DNA from 2 places in the Priestia sp. SRI_019 genome. Region 1 is predicted to be linked to the other one. Evidence: riboswitches for the same ligand, from Rfam matches in the RefSeq annotation. Region 1 holds a riboswitch; the other holds the start of a gene.
What was found. A riboswitch is a leader RNA that binds a small molecule or an ion and turns the genes downstream of it on or off. The one in region 1 is predicted to bind S-adenosylmethionine.
Positions count from the first base shown of each region.

Region 1 (7,352 bases):
ACAAATCTCCCTTTTTAGTTAACTCCCCAGACATCTTGAGCAATTTTAATTATGTGACTAATTTTATTCCATTGTTCCTCTTCTGTTAACACATTTCCTTCTTCTGTACTTGCAAAGCCACATTGTGGACTCAATGACAAGTTAGCTAGAGGAACATACTGACTTGCTTCTTGGATTCTTTGCTTAATAATCTCAGTATCTTCTAGTGTAGGAAATTTAGATGTTACTAACCCTAATACAACAGTTTGATTGTTACCTGTAAAGCTTTTTAATGGTTCAAAATCTCCTGAACGGTTATCATCATATTCAAGGAAAAGCCCATCTACATGTAAGTTAGCAAAGATTGCATCGGATATAGTATCATAGCCGCCACTTGTGATATACGTAGATCTAAAGTTTCCACGGCAAATATGCATAGTAATGAGCATATCTTCAGGCTTTTTAGAAATAGCATCATTTAAGCAACTTACTCGCGTATCAATAATGTCCTTTACATCCATACCAAGCTTCTCAACAACCGCATTGATGCGTTCTTCAGAAACGAAATCAATCCAGGAAGTATCATCTAATTGTAGGTAACGGCAGCCTGCATCATAAAAAGCTTGAATGGCTTTTTGATAAGCAGCTACAGTATCATGATAAAATTGATCTCTGTTCCCATTGTAATATGTGTCCTCTTGAATTCGAGTAAATAACATGTTGGGGCTTGGAATTGAGAATTTAGCAACTTGGCTTCCATCACCATACTGTTCGACAGCTTCTTTTAAGAACGTGAAGTGTTCCAGCATATAATGTTGATTGAAGTCTACTTTACCTACTACCTTAATCGCTTTATTTTTTGTTTTTGCGCCTTTGAATTGGCTGATATATTCTGTCTCAAACTCCTCTACGCCTTCCAAGCCTGATAGGAAGTCCAAATGCCACCATGAGCGTCTAAATTCACCATCTGTAATCGATTTGAGCCCAATTTCAATTTGTTTATGAACCAGTTTTTCAATTTCTTTGTCCTCTACAGATTTTAAATCTTCTTTATTGATTCTTCCATTCGCATACGCTTCTCTTGCTTCTTTAAGGGGAGTCGTTCGTAAAAAGCTGCCTACGTGATCAGCTTTAAATGGAGCCTTCACTAATGTCTTAGTCATGGTTTTGTTTCCTTCTTTCTTTTCAAAATAAAAAACCTCTTCTTACAAATAAGAAGAGGTTAATAATCATTATGGATTCTCTTCTTATCTTCAAGCAAATTGCTACTGGAATTGGCACAGTACTTTAACAGTCTGTTGCCGAGGCTTCCAAGGGCCAGTCCCTCCACCTCTCGAGATAAGAATATTCAATTTAATTAACTAGAAAAAAGGTTACACTTGTTTTCTTAGCTTGTCAACAAAAAGTCGAAAAAATCAGAAATAACACACCTCTTATCTCATTACTTCCTCATTACCTACTGCAGTAAGGGTTCTTTGTTATTTTTTGATTGGACAGGCAAGCTTACCGTAGTAGGTACATAGTATCTAAAGTATTGTAACTCCGTTATCTAATCAGTAGCTAGTTCAGTATCGCTACCCCGTTAATACAAGCTGTATAACCCTATTGAAGCCATTTGTGGAACCTGTAAGGGAGCTGAGCCGAAGAGGCGAAGGGGGCGACCGGATGCGGTGAGCTGAAAAAACAGGTGTGTAAAAAGCACAAAAATTAAAAGAATGAAAGAAGGTATCAGCATGAGAAAAATAAAAGGGTTTACCTTTCGAAAAATCTTCCCTCTACCTCACAAATCATCTCTTACGAGACCTCGTCCCTTCAAGGCATATTCCTTTGTTCCGTTTAGTCCACTAGCCTTGCTTGACCCCACTATTCTGACCTTAGGAGGCATTTTCTTAGGGATTGCTATCATCGAACGAATATTAGAGCGATGGGGTGTCATTGATCTCGTTGATCAGTTCTCAAAAGTAATGCGCTTTATCTTGCCTGTCACCTTTTATGCGGCTCTATTTTACTTCTTTGCGACATTTATGTTTTAAGGAGGGTTCTAGATGTTTGAGAAACTAAAATTGCGTGGAAAGCTTATTAAAGCGTTTCGTACAGCAGAGATTTACCGGGTGGTGAAACGAGGAGACCGTACCTCCTATCTGTTTCCGAAAATTCATCAAATCGATAACCATCATACGTACACTCGGTACGCCTTTTCTTTACTAAATGGGATCGACCCTGAACTTTTAACGAAAAAAAGATGGGCCTTACGACAAGTATTAGGCAGCAACATCGAAATAAACGGCAACCTAAAGAATTTTAGTATCACCGTTCATCACAAAAGCCTACCTAAGATGCTCAATTATAATTATGAGGTTATTCATCCTCATATTGAGAAGATGGAGCTTCCTGTTTGTATTGGTCAAGATATCTATGGAAACCCCGTTTCATGGGACTTTGCGGATTTGGAAACCTTATTGATATCTGGTGAAATTGGAGCAGGAAAGAGCAGCTTAATGCGCGTGATTTTGACCACATGGGTGAAATATACATCGCCTGATGATTTGCGATTAGTATTAGTGGATCTTAAACGAGCTGATTTAGGTTTGTTTCATGGCATTGAACATGTGGATGCGCTTTGTTTTGAAGTCAAGGATATGAGAAAACCTTTTGCGTTACTACGAGCTGAAATGTATCGGCGAGGCGATTTACTGTTAGAACATGGCGTAACACATATCAGCAGGCTTCCTTTTAAGCTACCTCGTATCGTTGTGGTAATTGATGAAATGTCCATAGTAAAGAGAGAAACGGAGCTTGTAGAGATGATTCAACAGTTTGCCAGCCAAGGTCGTGCGCTAGGTGTCCATACGATTATTGCCATGCAGCGCCCAGATGCTGATTTATTAAACTCTGCGTTAAAAGCTAATTTAAGGGTGCGGATTTCTGGAAGGCAAGCCGATGCCACGAATGCGAAAGTAGCTGGAGTACTCGGGGCAGAAGAAATTGATGCTGCAGCCAGGGGGCGCATGAAAATTAAAATTGATGAGGTGAAGGAGTTTCAAGCCTATTTCTTAGATGAAGAGGCTTGTAAGGAACTACTTTCACCTTATAAAACAAAGGTAAAAGATCCTGAACCTCAACTGGAGGTTGTGTCACAGTCTATCTTTGGATTGTTAGAGAAGGAGGAACAGCGATGAGCTTTCGGTTATCTCAGCGTGATAAAGACATCATTACGTTTATCAATCAGTTTCGGGCTGTGGATCGAGACTCATTAGTGGAACTGTTCTTTAAACAGCTGAAATCACCCATAAATGCGTGTAATAGCGTGATGGTACGTTTATATCGATTAGAGCTAATTGAACGCACTCAGCAGTATTCTCCGACGGTCTATTTACCTGTGGATGCGAAGATTAAAAAGAACTCTCAAAAAATATTACATTTCCTTTCCATTCTAGATATCTATAAACAAATGTGTACGTATAGTGTGCCTAAACAGGTTATTGTCGAAGATAAGCCCACAGGACGAAAAGGAGGCATTGAACCTGATCTCTTTTGTATCTTTAAAGGATCTCCTTTTTGGATTGAAATTCAACGTAATCAGTATTCAGAACAGAAAATGCAGGCAAAGATTGACCTTTATGAGGAGTTCTTCTTTTCAGATGATTGGAAAGCCTTGCATTGGCAGCCTGTGGACCAATCAGCGATCTTCCCTTCTGTCATTTTAATTACACCTGTTCGGTATACTCTGTCTTCAGAGCATATTCGCATCATTCAAGTAGCAAGCATTCATGAATTAATGGAGAAATATAAGGGGTCTTCCAAACAAACAAAAGAAGTAAGGTCAAGAACTACCTCCTCTTCTGGGGGAATTAAAATCAACTTAACATAGAGTACTAGAAAAGTGTTTGTAATCACACAAAACAGGCTACCTCAAAATAATGAAAGGTAGCCTGTTTATACACCTTTCATCCGCGCATTTGCAAAGGGTTCTGGAAACAGCATAATCACTAACATAGAAAGAGTTAGATAAAGTTGAATCAATCCAGGCGTCTGCAGGAGACAAAACTGTCATACGCGGAGAAGGCAATGGATTTGCATACTGGTATCGAATGGAATTAATTCGTATAATAAAAGAGGATAAGTAGCAATACTAAGGCAACCGAGGAGGTGAGCGAATATGAGTCTACGAGAAGAACTACTGGCGCAGGAATATGAGGAAAGAAAAAAGCCGAGAGGATTCGTATACTTTACAGACGCTGACGGACAAGTTGTCGCTAAGACTTGCCGTGAGTGCGGCGAATTAAAATATGCAAAGAACTATCATCATAAAAACGATGGGTTCGGTCACCTTGGACCATACTGTAAAGCTTGCGTTTCTATTCGTGACCGAGATTATTACATTGAAAATAGAGAACGAGTAAAACGAGTTAAAAATGCTTATTACCATAGGAAAAGAGCCGAGCAACTTTCTTTTAATTTATTTGAAAATAACGAGTAGGATTACGGCGGCCAATAAGGTCGCTTTTTTTGTTTAAATACTGATAAATTGACTAGAAGCTATCATTATTGCAATTACGCTTATTTGGTATGCATTATCCTTCGAACACATTCGTATTATACAAGTAACAAGCATTCATGAGTTGATGGAGAAATATAAAAGTTCTTCGAAACAAACAAAAGAAGTAAGGGTAAGACCATCAGCTTCTTCTAGTGGAATTAAGATCAATCTAACATAAGGAAATTACACGAGGAAAACAAGAAAAGCCCTTAATTAGTTAAGGACTGAAAGGGCTCTTCTTTGCTACGAATAAGTAATGGCTTTATAGTGGAACCATCGAGTCCATTTTATCATGTTTTCAACATAAAAAAGTAATTTTTATCCTTTAAAAAGAAAATTTTCAAAACGAATAAGGCTAGTTAGAATCAACATCTAGGCTATGACGGCTAAACAGAAGAGGTATAAAGAAACAAAGAGAAATTTTATGAAGGGCAATAAACTGAATGGAAGAAAGAGAACTAGTCATTTCCTTAACCATAAAAAACGCTTCGTATAACTACGTAAGCGTTTTTATTTTTATTCTACATCAGTTAGGGGCCGATATTGTTCAGAGGTAATTAAATCACCTTCCATGAGAATATAAGGGTGTGTTTCCATTAAAATAGTTTGGAGATACTCCGGCATCCTGTCTCCTTTGTATGCACAAATTAACGGAAAAGAGAGTTTATTCACCGCATCATCCACGATTCTTTCAAAATCTTCGATTAGATGTAACGGATCTTCCATCGTACTCCATTCTACATGTGCCCATGATCTAAAAGAAAGTTTATTTTCTAGATAGAGCTGTACGCTCTTCTCAAAGTAAGCAAGAATAGCAGGAGGATGATAACTACCACTTGAATAATAAAAATCAAAGTTGTTTATACGATGAATCATTTTCATTTGATCTGTGGTCAAGAGTGCTTTTAAATGGTTATGAATAAAAGGATAAAAACGGTCATTTTCAATAAGAAGAATGCAATCTCCAGCAAGAATCCCCTCTTGAATATAACTTACAGCTTGTTGTATATACGTTTCTTGCTGGTCATAAGCATACAGTACATGAACACTCTTTTGTTCTGCAAACAACTGATTCATTTTACTTTTCAACACACAATCCCTTCTTTCTTGTCGCTTTCTTATTATACGTGGATTGTGTAGGTAGAATATAGTGGTAATTTATTGAATTTTCAAAAATTAACTACGTGCATAAGGGGCGTTTTTATACATTACTCTAACCTCCGTCTTCAACCAAAGTCTTGTTAAATCAAGAATGTATAAAAGTTGTATACTCTGTAAAAAGAACCCCAGACAAAACCATTATGCCACAGGGAATTATTTTTGTGATATGTATCAGAAGAGGTTTTATGTTAACTAACCATTAGTACAGAAAAGTTGTATTGGAGATGAATGGACTGGGTTTTGCGGGGATTTACCATTACAAGGCATACATTAACCAATGCCTTCTATTAGTTAGAATAGAGAATCTTATATACTTAAATTATTAATCTATATGTGTACGTATATAATATGTCTACCTCATATATCGAAAAAGTCATTGGCTTTTTTATTCTTGTCTATTGTTCTAGCCGTTCTCATAATCCTTTTTAGAGTAGATGCACTCGGAATGTATTCATTATTATTGCATAGTTTTGAAATTGTTGTACGAGATACCTTACTTTCTTCTGCAAAATCGCTTTGAGAGATACCTTTTTTTTCTAACCATCTACCAAACTTTGAGCGTCTTGGATTCTTCCACCACATTATTCTAAACCTCCTTTTTTAATATTTTGTCCATTCTGTTTAACTTTTTATACATTTTTTCAAAAAAAATGAACATAATGGACAAGGTATCTCTCATATTGTTTATTAAGACTTAGAAAGGTGCTCTATGAAGAACTGGGGTGATTACATATGACCAAGGAATTAGCTCTTTCTTTATTAAACTCAAAACATGCCTATTTGACTCTAAAGGGAAAACAGATGTTAGAGGATATTTTAAAGAAATTGAGTGATGAGGAAAAGAAATAAGAAGCTAAGATAACCTATAAGGATACTCAATTAATAAGTGGGATAAACTGATGGAAATAATTTTGACGATTTGAATATGATTTAATGCCCTATTGGAATAATGTCGATATTTTGGTCATAGTCATATAGCATGAATACAGTTAAGACCGCCTTATAAACTGATACATAATGGGCGGTCTTTGTTATAGGTATGAATAGTTTTTGAATATCATAGAAAATAAAAAACAACCTGTTATAAAGCAGGCTGCCCAAGAGAAAGTAAGAACATTACTAACAACAGGAATTTATGAATTATCAGGCCAGAAAACATAATTTAATCAGTGAATGAGAAAAGAGAACCCCATCTATCCTTATAGAGTCCTCTTCTTTATGAAATAAAACAATAGATAATAGTAAAGTGTAAAATATAACATTTTCAAGCATAATATAAATTTCTATGCCTCTATAGAGCTACCTTTCTTATAAAAAAGGCTGTTTCACAAAATGAATGTGCAATGGAAAGGGCTAATATGTAGGACCAGTAAGAACAATCACAAAAAGGTAGGATTTATTGAGGTAACTTCTTTTTCCGTAGTCGGTGTAATCTCCGTTGAATTCCATGGGCTGATCTACCGATTAGTTGGCCAATTTCTTGTTGAGTACGACCTTCTTGATAAAACATGTACCATAGACGGGCATCTTCCTCTTCAGTCCACTTTTTATTTTCATATTTAGGTCGATTAAAATAATCATATTTTCTTTGTTCCCTTACCCAGTCGGGTTCTGGAATAAGGGTATTTACGGATACCTTAGAAAAATTAATCAGTTCCTTATTCTGGTATGC
Region 1 is NZ_JBYCZN010000008.1:49,067-56,418, reverse strand. It holds gene AC2YJL_RS25175 (5-methyltetrahydropteroyltriglutamate--homocysteine S-methyltransferase) at 15-1,142, opposite strand; SAM riboswitch class I at 1,224-1,324, opposite strand; gene AC2YJL_RS25170 (hypothetical protein) at 1,713-2,012, shown strand; gene AC2YJL_RS25165 (FtsK/SpoIIIE domain-containing protein) at 2,025-3,158, shown strand; gene AC2YJL_RS25160 (hypothetical protein) at 3,155-3,850, shown strand; gene AC2YJL_RS25155 (hypothetical protein) at 4,139-4,459, shown strand; gene AC2YJL_RS25150 (MEDS domain-containing protein) at 5,036-5,611, opposite strand; gene AC2YJL_RS25145 (helix-turn-helix domain-containing protein) at 6,038-6,262, opposite strand; gene AC2YJL_RS25140 (sigma-70 family RNA polymerase sigma factor) at 7,077-7,352, opposite strand, start outside.

Region 2 (7,352 bases), on a different contig from region 1:
TAAAAGAATACGACCGCTTTTTTTCTATTTATAATCAAAATAAACAGCCGCAGGCCGTATCTCTTTTTACGATTGGTAATCATGAATACCGGGACAGCGTAACTAATCAGCAAGCGCAGCAGCGTTTTTTATCTAAAACTAAAATGAAAGCTCTTTATTTTCACCAAGTGATAAAAGGATATCATTTTATCATGCTTGGGACAGAAAGCCGTCTGACCGCCGGTGATTATTCAATCAAACAAATTAACTGGCTTGCTGAACAGCTGAAAATAGCAAAGCGAGATGATCCTAAAAAACCGATTTTTGTCTTTATTCATCAGCCTATTAACAATACACTGTACGGGAAAAACAGATGGGGAATAGAAGTGAATGAACAGCTTCTTTACAATGCGTTAAAATCTTATCCGCAAGTCATTACGTTTTCTGGTCATACCCACCATCCGTTGGACGACCCTCGTACTATTTTTCAAAGAGATTTTACGTCTCTTGCAACGTCTTCTGTTCGGTATATATGGCCTGGTGCCGGATATTTACAAGGTGAACTTCCTCCTGGCTACCGAGATGTGAGTCAAGGTCTTCTTGTAGAGGTTTATAATCGAAAAGTAGTCGTTAAAAGGCGGGATTTTCATGCAAATAAGTGGACGGGAGAAGCGTGGGAAATTGACATACCTGCAGATACAAAAAAATTTCACTACACGAATGAACGAGATTTAGTAAAACCGATTTTTCTTCCAAGCTCTACTATTTCTGTTATACAAGAAAAAGCTTCATCGAATCAGCTTTATATCCAGTTTACGCAAGCTGTGGATAATCTGATGGTTCACTCTTATCGCATTACCGTCAAAAATAAAGAAACTGGAGAAGTGGTCAAAACATATAATGCATTTTCTCAATATTACAGCGATCCTGTTCCGGATGTTCTAAGTCTTCCATTATCGGGTTTGCAGCCTCATACTGCGTATCAAATAGAAGTAGCGGCAGTGGATGCGTTTGACAATCAAAGCGACCAAAAATTAATCATTGAAGGCTCTACTAAATAGCTAAAAGAATCCTGATTTTTATTAATTCTTTTAGCTTTTTTTCATCTGTTTTTAATGTTATTTTCATTAGATTTTTAAGTGGAGTTGCTACACTGAAACTGTATTTAAAGTCATAATATGTAATTTTTATGAAAGTATTAAAATCAAAAGGAGTTTGTATGAAAGGATCTTTTGTACGTTTTTTAGTAGTAGGGCTGGTCAATACAGCAGTAGGTCTTTCCATTATGTATGTGCTGCTTCATATTTTTCATCACTACTGGGCAGCAACGTTTATCGGAAACGCAGCAGGAGCAGTCGTCAGCTACGTGTTAAATCGAATATTTACGTTTAAAAGCGGAGTTCATTTATCCAAAAGCATACTGCGTTTTATTTTGGTTATTGGCGTTTGCTACGGCTTGTCTTACTATATTGGACTGCAGTTTTCCAGCTGGTTATTGCATCAACTTCCTGCTGCTGTGCATCCGTTCAAAAAAGATGTCGGTATATTAATCGGAACAGGTCTGTATACGCTTTTAAATTATACGGGTCAAAAATACTTTGTATTTAATGCAAAAAAAGAAGCAGTCGTCGTACACGATTAGCTTTTAGTAATTATGAAATGGAAATAGGTGTTAACAGATGAAGAAAGAAACAGCTATGAATAAAGAAAAAACATTGCTTATTATCGCTTTCCTTTTGCTGCTTGCGTATGTATCCCCAATTTTTTTGCTCGGGGAAAATTCACATATACGCGTGCATGATAATTTAGACTCAAATATTACGTGGTATAAAGTTCTGCATCGAAGCGGAGAGCTGTTTGGCTCCAGGCATGCCGTATTACCTCAAATTATTAACGGATTGCCGAGGAATACGTTTGGAACAGAATTCAGCGGTATTCAGTGGCTGTATGGTTTGTTTCCTACCATGCTTGCGTACAGCCTCAGCCAAACGATTACGCGTGTATTTGCTTTAATTGGAATGTATTTATTACTAAAAAAGCATTTTATTAAAAGCGAGGATGCTTATGCGATTCGAGTGCTTGTATCACTTGCTTTTGCACTTACGCCTTTTTGGCCTTCGGGCATGCTGAGTACATTAGGGCAGCCGCTGGCGCTGTGGGCGTTTTTAACCATTCGAAACCGCGAAGGAACGTGGAAGGAATGGCTTACTCTTTTATTGCTTCCGTTTTACGCGAGCTTTGTGTTAGGATTTTTCTTCTTTTTAACGGCGATGGGAATGCTGTGGCTAAGAGATGCAGTTAAAAAGCGAGCGTGGAACATTCCTTTTTTAAGCAGTATTGCAGCGATGACCGCTGTCTTTCTGCTCATTGAATACCGGCTTGTTGATTCTCTTTTATTTCTAGAGGCCCCGACGAGTCGAAATGAATTTTTAAGCTCTACTCTAAGCTTTGGACATTCCGTTCGCCTTGCTTTTAAGAACTATACGCTTGGGCATACGCATGTAATGACGCTTCATACCTTTGTGATTTTACCGCTTTCTTTTATTGTACTGTGGATTGTTGCTCGGAATCAGAAAGGAAAGCTTGAAAAAACGTTTTTGCAGTTATTTATTTTTAATCTCCTACTGTCGATTTGGTATGCGTTTTGGTTTTATAAAGGATGGGAGCCGTTAAAAGAAAAATATCAGCTTTTTAATACGTTTAACTTTGCTAGATTTCATTTTTTACGCCCGCTCATTATTTATTTGATGTTTGCAGTTGGCAGCTATGTTTTATGGAAACGGAGCAAGGCGTGGAAAAAGTTTGTGTGGGTGTGTTTGATTTTACAGCTGCTTGTGTTGTTTATAGCGAATCCTGAACTTTATTATCGCTACAATCACGAGCCGTCAGTCAAAGAATTTTATGCTGTCCATCAATTCGATGAAATCAGCAGATATATAGGGAAACCTAAATCATCTTATCGGGTAGCAAGCATCGGGCTTCATCCATCAATTGCTCAGTATAACGGCTTTTATACGCTAGATACGTATAACAACTTCTATCCGTTAACGTATAAACATGAGTTTCGCAAAATCATTGCCAAAGAGCTTGATAAAAATAAAAAGTTAGAAAGCTACTATGATCACTGGGGGAACCGCTGCTATGTGTTTGTTAGCGAGCTAGGGAAAAAATATGATTACCGAAAAGACTCAACGAAAAAAATCCGTCATTTGCAGCTTAATATCAGCCAATTTAAAAAAATGGGCGGTCGCTATATCTTTTCAGCTGTGCCAATCGAAAATGCTGAAAGTGACGGTTTGCACTTTTTAAAAGCGTTTAACGATAAACAGTCCGCTTGGAAAGTGTATGTATATGAAGCAAAGTAAGGGGGCAATAACATGAACAGACCTATTTTAACGATTGTTGTTCCATGTTACAACGAAGAAGAAGTATTCACAGAAACATCTTTTCAATTAACTACTGTAGTAAAAGAACTGATAAATGAACGTCTTGTATCAAGTGAAAGTACCATTTTATTTGTAGACGATGGAAGCAAAGACAGCACGTGGTCGCTTATTGAAAAAGAAAGCTGCAGCAATTTGTTTGTAAAAGGGTTAAAGCTAGCGCGGAATGTAGGACATCAAAATGCTTTGCTCGCAGGACTAGAAGCAGCCCATAAGCAATCTGACTGCGTCATTTCCATTGACGCAGATTTGCAAGATGATATCAGCGTTATTCGTACTTTTATAGAGAAATATTGGCTTGGGTATGAAGTCGTATATGGTGTTCGAGACAGCAGAGAAACCGATACATTTTTTAAACGAACCACGGCAGTAGGGTTTTACCGTGTTATGAATAAGCTAGGAATTCAGCTCGTTCAAAATCACGCTGATTTTCGTCTCATGAGCAAACGTGCTCTTGGTGAACTTATGAAATATAAAGAAGGCAACGTCTTTTTACGAGGCCTTGTACCATTAGTAGGATTTCGCTCCACGGAAGTCACATATGACCGCAAAGAACGGACAGCGGGCGAATCAAAATATCCGTTAAAGAAAATGCTTGCTTTTGCATTTGATGGAATTACATCTTTTAGCGTAGCGCCGATACGCTTATTGACGCTGCTTGGAGGAGCTTCTTTTCTCTTTAGTATTGCGTTTGGTATTTATGCGCTGATTCAAAAATATTTAGATCATACGCAAATCGGCTGGACGTCTCTTATTTTATCAATTTGGCTTGTAGGCGGCCTGCAGCTAATGGGAATGGGTCTTGTCGGAGAATACATTGGCAAGATTTTTAACGAAGTGAAACAGCGTCCTAAATATGCGATTGAAAGAGATTTATATACAAAACACTCATTAGACACACAAAAAGATTTGCTTATGCATTAATAAGAAGCTTCTCCTAAATGGAGAGGCTTTTTTGTTAAAGCGTTTATCATAATTTTTAAGTGAACAGGAAATGCTACTACTAAAATTTCTAAGGAGATTAACATCTATGAAAAGACTATTTTATACAGCCAGCACTTTTTGTTTTGTTTGGCTTGCTTTTGCAACTATTCATGTTAGTGCTCTTTCGATTGAGAAGCTTCCAATGAAGAAATCATCTGAACAATGGTCGGTTGAACTGACAAAAGCGAGCATGACGGGAGATAATCAGCTAAAGTGGAAAAATAATGTCTATCATACATATGGATTAACCGTTGAAAACATTGGAAAAGACGTAGAGCGCGTGCAGGTCCAAGCTTTTCGGCACGAAGGAAAAAACAAGACGAAATACAGCTTGTTTTCTCCTATTGAAAGGTCTAACTTAAGCAAAAGCGGTCAGCGTTTTCGCTATGCCAATTTTGCTGTTCCTGGAAAAGCAGCAGGCTTAGACATCATGATTAACTGGACGGATGAACGAGGCAATCATCAAGAACATTTTGAATTTAAATAAAAGTCTTCGCTTAGGCGAAGACTTTTTTTGCAGGAATTTATCTCTGCATGTGGAAGACGAACACGAAAGGAGAGGTCGTAATGATTGTAAAAGCTACTGAAGAAGAAATACAGGAAATTCGGACGAAATCTGCTGATGCACTGTTTGAAGGAACAACGCATCAGTTTCAACCGTCAACTGAACGCGTAAATGAATTAATTGATAATGCCCTTCAAAAAGGATGTTATTATTTAGTATCTAGACAAGAAAATAAACTCGCAGGCTGGGTTCTTGCGGGACCATCTGCCGACTTCTTTTCAAAAGAAGAAATTGGCTTTATCTACGAGTTATATGTTTTACCAGAATACCGCGGGCAAGGTCTAGCCAAGCCGTTAATGCAAAAAGCAATTGATGAATTGTCTATCAAAGGCTACCCTGAAATGAGACTCAGCGTTCATGCTGGGAATTTTGCACAGCACGTGTATCGCGAACTTGGATTTATAGATAAACAAATATCAATGAGCCTGCAGGTGGTAAAACGTCCGTAACGTTGGTGAATGTCAGCGAGTCCATAAAACATAAGATGTTATACATGCGATGAGGTTCGGTAATGAAAGTAAAAGTAAATAAGTAGCCCAAACGGCGCCTTTATCTAGTACTTCAACGGCGCCTCCACCTGTATTGTCTGAAGGGGGGGGATCTTCAAGCGCGTTCATAATCAAAGCCGCCGCTGCTAAAATAATTCCTCCAATGCTTCCGGTTGTTTTGACAATTGCAATATGGAAAGTAGATGAAAAGGCAATGCTGAGAAGCAGCAGCAAGCTTCCCAAAAAAGCAGATAACATATATCGTTTCATGTGCTCACCATCCTTTATGAAAGCATACCATATTTTACTTCTTTTTTCTTTTTATTGAAAAGCTATTGACGTAACCTATAAAACATATTAGAATAGTCAGAAATAATTTAAAAACGGAATATTCTTATCTAGAGAGGTGGAGGGACTGGCCCTTTGAAGCCTCAGCAACCACAATTATTGAATGGTGCTAATTCCAGCATAGCCTAGCTCTGACAGATAAGAAGAGGAATCTTTTTCTATGATGAAATCCTCTTCTTAGGAAGAAACATTTCGTATAGAAAAGGTGATGACATTGAACAATAGACAAACAGCGTTAAGCACTGATGATTATTTAGATCTATACTTATTAGCGAAAGAAATAAAAGACGAAACGTGGCAGCAGGAAATTTTGGCCGCGCTAAAAACGCAGCAAAACCGTTCATTTGAAGAAAAACAATCCGCCCTCGTTCAAGAGATATGGGAAGATTTTAAACAGTTAAATGAAGATATTTCTTTTACGTATCGTTTAATTCAAGAAGAACCAACTAACGAACAATTTCAGGCTAAATTAAGTCGCTTGAGAGAACGGCGGATCACGCTGAGCCGTGAGTTATATTTAGCTAAAAAACAGTATGTTGAACACACGCAATAAAAAGATCCGCTTGAGAAACAAGCGGTTTTTTTGCGTGAAAATGTTAGAATCGTTATATTTCGGGTAGTAAATAGATAAGACAAGCAAAGGAGGGATAACAGTGGCCCAAGGTGTATTATGTGAAGTGAATGAGTGCATGTATTGGAAATCCGGAAATAAATGCAGTGCAGAGTCCATTTACGTTGTGAGTCCTGAAAGTAGTCACCATGTTTCTGAAACGGAAGAACCTGGCTGTAAAACTTTTGAACCCGCGAGATAAATGCTAGTTTTTATAAAAAAGCATAAAATGAACGATGCGCTGACGGAGTTGAGTCGGCGTTTTTCTATTTTTTTAAAATACTATTACTTAGGTGCAATAATAAATACATAGTAAAAAAGCAGGGCCTATGTCTAATTGTGCGTTTAAACAAAATGATAAGATAATTTTTTTATTTTTCGACAAAAGAAAAGTGAGAGAAAGGTGATAGAATACAAATATACAGCCTAGCTGTCTTTTAGCACAAACTTATATGAAAGCGCTAACAAAAAGGCTGTGTTCATCTCGTTTTGACAGATTGGAAAAAGGGGAGACATTTATGCAGGGGAAAACTCAGGGGAAAGAATTGAAACGCGGGTTAGAAGAAAGACATGTGACGCTGATGTCCTTAGGAGCAGCCATAGGGGTAGGACTGTTTCTCGGATCTGCATCTGCTATTAAATTAGCAGGGCCAGGAATATTATTGGCGTACGGATTTAGCGGAATGATTATGTTTTTTATTATGAGAGCACTTGGAGAAATGGCGATTCAAAAGCCTGTTGCAGGTTCATTCAGCAAGTACGCACGCGACTATTTAGGGCCGCTTGCTGGTTATTTAACAGGTTGGAACTACTGGTTTTTATGGGTTGTAACATGTATGGCTGAAATTACAGCCGTTGGTATTTATATGGGGTATTGGTATCCGGATGTACCAAACTGGATTTGGGCGTTATCGGCGCTTGTCATCATGACAACG
Region 2 is NZ_JBYCZN010000001.1:918,129-925,480, forward strand. It holds gene AC2YJL_RS04690 (metallophosphoesterase) at 1-1,040, shown strand, start outside; gene AC2YJL_RS04695 (GtrA family protein) at 1,199-1,621, shown strand; gene AC2YJL_RS04700 (DUF6044 family protein) at 1,659-3,344, shown strand; gene AC2YJL_RS04705 (glycosyltransferase family 2 protein) at 3,357-4,346, shown strand; gene AC2YJL_RS04710 (hypothetical protein) at 4,453-4,893, shown strand; gene AC2YJL_RS04715 (GNAT family N-acetyltransferase) at 4,974-5,420, shown strand; gene AC2YJL_RS04720 (hypothetical protein) at 5,433-5,729, opposite strand; SAM riboswitch class I at 5,851-5,952, shown strand; gene AC2YJL_RS04725 (hypothetical protein) at 6,016-6,360, shown strand; gene AC2YJL_RS04730 (DUF1540 domain-containing protein) at 6,461-6,619, shown strand; gene alaP (alanine permease AlaP) at 6,936-7,352, shown strand, end outside.
Region 2: linked by a shared signal. The riboswitch ahead of AC2YJL_RS04725 (hypothetical protein) and the one ahead of AC2YJL_RS25175 (5-methyltetrahydropteroyltriglutamate--homocysteine S-methyltransferase) in region 1 are both predicted to bind S-adenosylmethionine.